Linked DNA regions of Luteolibacter yonseiensis. The protein of the gene in region 1 interacts with the protein of each later gene in a pairwise test. Links are inferred from orthologs where the notes say so. Each region holds a gene or a part of one and is shown on either strand. Other genes may lie near its edges.

The links. Proteins that work in one complex are often made in the same cells at the same time.
Region 2: the proteins of topB (region 1) and recJ interact in binary tests that used the Escherichia coli proteins (3 or more experiments, as listed by UniProt). The link is inferred for Luteolibacter yonseiensis from one-to-one orthologs.

Annotation. Positions count from the first base shown.
Region 1 is NZ_JAENIK010000008.1:45,104-49,207, forward strand. The notes cover bases 594-3,692. They hold topB (DNA topoisomerase III), read left to right. Parts: upstream 594-928; coding sequence 929-3,457; downstream 3,458-3,692. Other genes in these bases: JIN84_RS06490 (YciE/YciF ferroxidase family protein), read left to right, coding at 594-705; JIN84_RS06500 (tetratricopeptide repeat protein), read left to right, coding at 3,578-3,692. Outside these bases: JIN84_RS06485 (CsbD family protein), read left to right, coding at 1-178; more of JIN84_RS06490, read left to right, coding at 193-593; more of JIN84_RS06500, read left to right, coding at 3,693-4,104.
Region 2 is NZ_JAENIK010000011.1:247,756-251,150, reverse strand. The notes cover bases 1-2,893. They hold recJ (single-stranded-DNA-specific exonuclease RecJ), read left to right. Parts: upstream 1-546; coding sequence 547-2,241; downstream 2,242-2,893. Other genes in these bases: JIN84_RS10755 (hypothetical protein), read left to right, coding at 2,495-2,893; dnaK (molecular chaperone DnaK), read right to left, coding at 1-192. Also shown: more of JIN84_RS10755, read left to right, coding at 2,894-3,395. UniProt on the Escherichia coli protein: Single-stranded-DNA-specific exonuclease.

The DNA of each region.
Region 1 (4,104 bases):
ACTTGAAATCAAAGGCACCTGGAACGAAACCAAAGGCAAGCTGAAGCAAAAATACGCGGACCTCACCGACGACGATCTCCTCTTCGAAGAAGGCAAGGAGGACGAACTCCTCGGCCGCCTCCAGAAGAAAACCGGTCAGACGAAGGAAGAGATCCGGGATGCCATCTCGAAACTCTAACCAGAGCCACCTCCATGAAGACCAGCCAACTTCCGAATTCCGACACCGAACTCCACGACCTGCTCGTGGACCAGCTCCGTGACATCCTGTGGGCGGAGAAACAATTGGTGAAAGCCCTGCCGAAGATGGCCAAGGCCGCTCAGGACGAGCAGCTCTCCGCCGCCTTCGTCACCCACACCGGGGAAACCAAGAACCACGTCGCACGCCTCGAAGCCATCTTCAAGGGACTCGGCCTCACCGCCCGGGCGAAAAAGTGTCCGGCGATGGAAGGCCTCCTCAAGGAAGCCGACGAACTCGCCGAAGAGTATGCCGACTCCACCGCACTGGACGCCGCGCTCATCACCGCCGCCCAGAAGGTGGAGCACTATGAGATCGCCAGCTACGGCACGATACGGGCCTTCGCCCAGCGCCTCGGGTACCAGGAAGCGGTGAAATTGCTCACCGAAACCCTTGATGAAGAGGGCAACGCGGACCATCTGCTGACAAAGATCGCCACCAGTGGCGTCAATCAGACGGCCGCCGCCTGATTGCCGGGCACCGGCCGATCGATCATCACGCACCCGCCGGGAAAATTGTCCTGGCGGGTGCGTTTTTTGCTTTTGGAGACACATGCTCCGGCGGGCGTCGTTATCAAAAAACAGGACCACCCTCCCCACCCCCATTGCAAAAAAGCTAACCTATCGGCTTGCCAAATCCGCCCGTGCCAGCCTAGTCCCTCACCCAACAGCCGCCGGACGGCACATTTTCACCATGGGAAAAACACTCATCATTGCCGAAAAACCGAGCGTCATGACCGACCTCAGCAAGGTCCTCACCAAGGTCCTCGGTAAGTTCGAAAAGAACGGCTCGGGACGGGATGTTTTTTTCGAAAACGACTCAGCCGTCATCACTTCCGCCGTCGGCCACCTCGTCGAGCTCCGCATGCCGATGGGACCGAACGGCAAGAAACTCCCATGGAATTTCGGCGTCTTGCCTGCCATTCCGGACAAATTCGAGCTGGATCCCATCCCGGATTCCGAGGCCCGCCTCAAGCAGGTGCTCAAGCTCGCCAAGCGCAAGGACGTGGATCTCATCGTCAATGCCTGCGACGCCGGCCGCGAGGGTGAGCTGATTTTCCGCTACATCATGGAAATCGGCAAGATCGACAAGCCCGTCAAACGGCTGTGGATGCAGTCGATGACCAGCGACTCCATCCTCGAGGCATGGAAAAACCTCCGCACCGGCGAGCAGATGAAGCCGCTCGCCGACGCCGCGAAGTGCCGCTCCGAGTCCGACTGGCTCGTCGGCCTGAACGCCACCCGCGCGCTCACCTGTTTCAATTCCCGCCACGGTGGATTCAACATCACCGCCGCCGGCCGCGTCCAGACGCCGACGCTCGCCATCCTCGCCCAGCGCGAGGCGGAGATCCAGGCGTTCAAGCCGACCCCGTATTTCGAGGTCCACGGCACCTTCGGCGTCGATTCCGGGGAATACCTCGGCAAATGGATCGACGAGGCGTGGAAGAAGGACGAGACCAAGCCTCTCGCCAAGGCCGAGCGCATCTGGGACCGCCAGACCGCCGAGGACATCCAGGCGCGTTGCCAGGGCAAGACCGCCAAGGTGACGGAAGAAAAGAAGGCGGCGACCCAGATTTCCCCACAGCTCTACGATCTCACCACGCTGCAACGCGAAGCCCCCTTTTCCGCGAAGGGCACGCTCCAGCTCGCACAGGCGCTTTACGAAAAGCACAAGATGATCACCTACCCGCGGACCGATTCGCGGTATCTGCCGGAGGACTACACCGGCAACGTCCGCGAAACGATGCAGGACATCGGCAACAGCGACCTGGACGTGGCGAAATACGCGAAAGCCGTGCTCTCCGGCAGCGACGAAAAAGGCCCGCGCCTTCACAAATCCCGCCGTGTCTTCGACAGCAAGAAGGTCTCGGACCACTTTGCCATCATCCCGACCGGAAAATTCGCCAAGCTCAGCGACGCGGAGCAGAAGCTCTACGACATGATCGTGAAGCGCTTCATCGCCGTTTTCTATCCTTCCGCCGAGTTCGAGCAGACGACGCGCCTCAGCCGCATCGCACAGGATTGCTTCAAGACGGAAGGCCGCGTGCTGGTGAAACCCGGCTGGCTGGAGGTCTACGGCCGCCGCCCCGGCGTCGCCGCGGGCAAGGACGAGCTCGTTCCCGTCCGCGAGGGAGAAACCGCCCATGCGGATCCGGTGGAAGTCCTCGCCGAGGAAACCAAGCCACCCGCCCGCATGACCGAGTCCACCCTCCTTTCCGCAATGGAAGGGGCTGGCAAGCTGATCGATGACGAAGCCCTCCGCGAGGCCATGGCCGAGCGCGGCCTCGGCACTCCGGCCACCCGCGCGGCCACCATCGAGGGACTCATTTCCCAGAAATACCTCGCCCGCGAAGGCCGCGACCTCTTCGTCTCCGGCAGCGGCATGCGCCTCATCTCCCTCGTCCGCGAGATGGAGATCGAGGGACTCTACTCACCGAAGCTCACCGGCGACTGGGAGTTCAAGCTCCGCCAGATGGAGCAGGGCCTGCTCAAGCGCAGCGACTTCATGAAGGAGATCATCTCCTACACCAACGAGATCTGCGCCAAGGCCCGCCACGCAGCGGATCTGGCGAAGAGCGAGGTCTTCCCCGACCTGCAGGTCCCCTGCCCCATGTGCGGCGCGGCCTCGCTCAAGCAGACCGAGGCCACCTACGAATGCCGCGAGCCGGAGTGCAAGTTCAAGGCGAAGAAACACATCGCCGGCCGCCTCCTCACCGAGGAAGAGGCCATCCAGCTCTTCACCACCAAACACGTCGGGCCCCTCACCGGCTTCCGCTCGAAGTTCAACAAACCCTTCGACGCGGCGCTGGAAATGGACGCCAAGTTCAAGATCAACTTCGTCTTCGAAGGCGACGACCGCGACGGCCCGCCGGAGCTCACCGAAGAACAATTCATCGGTGAGGCGAAGACCGCGGATGGCCAAAGCTACAAGGTCTACGCCACGGACAAGGCCTACCACGTCCCCGAGATCGTCACCAAGAAGGACCCCCACGGCATCCGCATCGGCAAGGCCATCCTCCAGTGCGAGATCCCGACCGAGCAGGTCCTCAAGCTCATCTCCACCGGCAAGACCGACGTCCTCAAGGGCTTCGTCTCGAACCGCACCAAACGCAAGTTCGACGCCCACCTCACCTTCGACCCCAAAGACGGAAAGATCGGCTTCGATTTCCCGCCAAGGCCCGTGAAGAAGGTGGCCGCGAAGAAGGTGGCGAAGGAGGCTTGAGGAGGGTGGGACTACGGCCCACCCATTTGCCCTGCTTCGCCATCAAGGAGAGGCGATCTCCGGATCGCTCTAACCAATGAGTAATCTTGCCATCTTTTAGACGGCTTGCTTCATTCCGGCATGTCTGGAGTTCCTTCCCCTGGTGATGCCAAGCGCTTTCGTATCGCTTTCTCATTTGCCGGAGAGAAACGGGATTTCGTCAAACAGGTTGCGGACCTACTCTCTTCCCGCTTCACCAAGGCGAAGATCCTTTATGACAAATATCACGAGGCCGAGTTCGCAAGAAATGACTTAAGCATCTACCTGCCGAATCTTTACAACCGCGATTCTGATCTCATCGTCGTGGTATTCTGCCCAGACTACGATACGAAAGAATGGACGGGTTTGGAGTGGCTGGCGATTCACGATCTCCTACAACAACGACGTCGCGAGGAAGTTCTGCTCTCTCGGTTCTCTCGCGCTCAAGTCGACGGCTTGTTCCGTGGAGCCGGATTCATCGAACTTGATGACAAAAGTCCAGAGCAAACCGCCAAACTGATTCTCGAACGCCTCGCTCTCAACGAAGGAAAGCCCAAAGAGCACTATACAAAATCCACATCCGCCGCCCCCATACTAAAAACATCCATCCCCCACAATCTCCCTTCTCT
Region 2 (3,395 bases), on another replicon or contig:
GTTTTGCGGATTGGTAACCGCCTGACGCTTCGCGGCCTGGCCGACGAGGCGTTCGCCATTTTTCGCGAAAGCCACCACCGACGGGGTGGTACGCGCGCCCTCGGAGTTTTCGAGGACGGTGGATTCGCCGCCTTCCATGACGGCCATACATGAGTTCGTGGTTCCGAGGTCGATTCCGAGGATTTTGGACATAATGATGGTTTCTTTTAAGTTAAGCCCGGACGGGCAGCTATGATGCCCACGCTTTCGCAAGGAATGTGCCGCCACGTCGCACAAAACATTTACTACCTGAAAGCAAAAGAGTTGGGTAAAATAGCATTATGCCAGAAAGCTGAATTTGGATGCAAATTCGCGCCATTTTGTCACAGTGACGCAGCGTCAGATTGGCGCGGTGCGCGAATTGTCGCACTGTGGAATAATTATACCTGATCCACGGATCGAGGAATCGCGGATTGATGGAATCCAGTCATATTCGATATTTACCAAGTAAATTCCGTTTGAGTCTTGTATGAAGTGAGAAAGTGCTTTTAAGGTGCGCGTCACTTCATGCGAGCGCAGCCGTTCAAGTGGATCGCACGCGGAGAACCGTTTCAAAAACAAGCGAACGGTTCGACCGCCGCTTTTCCACCGATCCTCGAGCACCTGATCCGCCAGCGGGGACTCCCTGCCGGCGTGGATCTGGAAGGTTATCTGCGCCCCCGGTTGCGGGATTTGGCGGATCCGTTCCTCATCCCTGACATGAAAATCGCCGTGGACCGGGTGTTCGAAGCGATCGACAAGGGCCAGAAGGTCTGCATTTACGGCGACTACGACGTGGACGGCGTGACCTCGATCACCCTCATGCGGAGAATCCTCATCGCCTACGGACTCACTCCCCGCCATTTCATTCCCCGTCGGGGCCCGGAAGGCTATGGCCTCAGCACCGCCGCACTGGAACGCTGCATGGAGGAAGGCCCGAAGCCGGATCTGCTGATCACGGTGGATTGCGGGACGGTCTCGATCAAGGAGGTGGCCGCATTGCGCGCGGATGGGATCGATGTCGTCATCGTCGACCACCACGAACCCGACCCGGCGGGACGACCCGACTGCTGTGCTCTGGTGAATCCGAAGTGCGGCAGCGACTTCACCTACCTCTGCGCGGCGGGCGTCGTCTTCAAGCTCGGCCACGCGATGATGAAAACCCGCTTCATCGATCTGGACCTGAAGGAACTGATCGACCTCGTCGCCGTCGCCACCATTTCCGACATCGTGCCGATGATCGGGGAGAACCGGCTGATGGTGCGCCACGGCCTGAAACATCTGCCCAGCACGCTGAATCCCGGCCTGCGCGCGCTCCAGGAAGTGACCGGCATGAACGGCCACGCCACCTCGATGGACGTCGGCTTCCGCATCGGCCCGCGCCTGAACGCCGCCGGACGCATGGATGTGCCGGAGGACGCGCTCGCCACCCTGACGACGGATTGCCGCCGCCTCGCCAACGATCTCGCGCAGAAACTCGACGCCTATAACAAGGAGCGCCAGTCCCACGAAGGCCTGATCCGGCGGGAAGCGGTGGAAATGCTGTTGCAGAATTTCGACCCCGCGAAAGATCCGGTGATCGTGCTCGGCTCGCGCACGTGGCACCACGGCGTCGTCGGCATCGTCGCCTCGCGGCTGATGCGGCAGTATCACAAACCGACGTTCGTCATCGCCATCGACGAGGACGGCATCGGAAAAGGCTCGGGCCGCAGCATCGACGGGATCTCGCTGGTGGAGGCGATCCGCGCATGTGAGGACGATCTCCTCGCCGGAGGCGGCCATGCGATGGCCGCCGGGCTCTCGATCTCCGAGGAGAAGATGGACCGCTTCCGCACCCGCTTCGCCGAATACGTGCTCAACCACACCAGCGCCGAGCAACGCCAGCCGAAGCTGATGTATGACGCGGAGATCTCCTTCGACCAGCTGTCGCTCGAATTCCTCGCCAGCTACGACCTGCTCCAGCCCTTCGGAAACGGCAACCCGCAACCGGTTTTCATCTCACGCGATGTCGGACTGAGCCGTCCGCCGCTGCACATGAAGAACAACCACCTGCGCTTCATGCTCCGCCAGGGCTACCACGAGCAGGACGCGGTCTTTTTCGGCGGCGGAGAATATCCGTTGCCGGATCCGCCGTGGGACATCGCGTTCACGATCGACCGGAACACGTTCCGCGGGCGGACGACGCTGCAGCTCATCATCCAGGATGTGCGGGCGGCGGAATAACCGTCATGCGAAGCACGACGTGCTGGAATCCCGCGCTTCATTCAGGCGTCCGCCCCCCGCCCCGGGAGCTCAAGTTCAACAACCATTTGGACAAGCCGTGCCACCGGCCGCGCCTTCCGAGACTCTCCCGCGGCTGGGGATTTCCGGTGTTTTTGATGCGTGTTCCTTTCCTGTGGTCCCGGTAATCCTTGTATGATCTGAGCATTGAAGCCGTCTTGCCATATCTTCCCAGGAACGCCGCCAGATTGACTTTTTGAGCATCAGTCAGATTCTTACGTTCTCCCGCGAGAAATCCGGCGGTGGTCACCGAACCGGGGGAAAGGTAGGAGCGGGCGTCGCAAATCAGATTTTTAGAACCGAGGAGAGCGGTGATTCCGGTGGCGGAAGAAACGGAATATACGTGGTCCACGACAGGAAGCAGCTTGCTTGTGGAGGCCATGAGAAGATGGGCAGGGAGATCCACAACGTTTGGGTGGATCATTTTGATATGTTTCAACAGGTCGTCCCTTATTCCTCCCATATCGCCATGGAACGTGGGAATGATATTGAATTCGGGAAACTTCGCACAACACCGCAACAGGATATCCATGGGCTTGAGGGGCGAGGAAAGCGCTCCCTCCCACGAGATCCATTCATCAGGCTGCAAGGCGACCATGATGGTCTCCCGATCCGGATCCGGGAGGCTTGTCCTGAACAATTCCCGCAGGCCGGCGCTTTCTTGCGACCTGCCGGACTCGGTCAGGTCGGCAATCAGTTTTCCCGCCGCATCCAGCTCCTCAACCGTATATTCATCCCTGATCTCCCCCTTGATGATTCCGCTCCATCTGGAAGCGATCAAGCCGTTCACCTGGTGCCCCACGGGATCCAGGTAGAAACGGCCGCGCCTGACTTCGTACGGCAGGGGAAGTTTTTCGATGAAAAATGTCCCCACCCTCCTTGGCATATCTTTGACAGCGGACGATATGTATCGGTTTTCCGCGGTGGAAATCACCAGATCCGGATCGAATTCTTCAAATGCGGAACGTATCAATGCGGACAAATAAAGATTCCGGGCGGGCACACCGGGCAAGGAATACAGATCCCTGGCATAGCCGTATCTTTCTCCTCCGAAGGCATCCAAGGCTTTGGACGGACAAACATGCAGCGCCCGGATT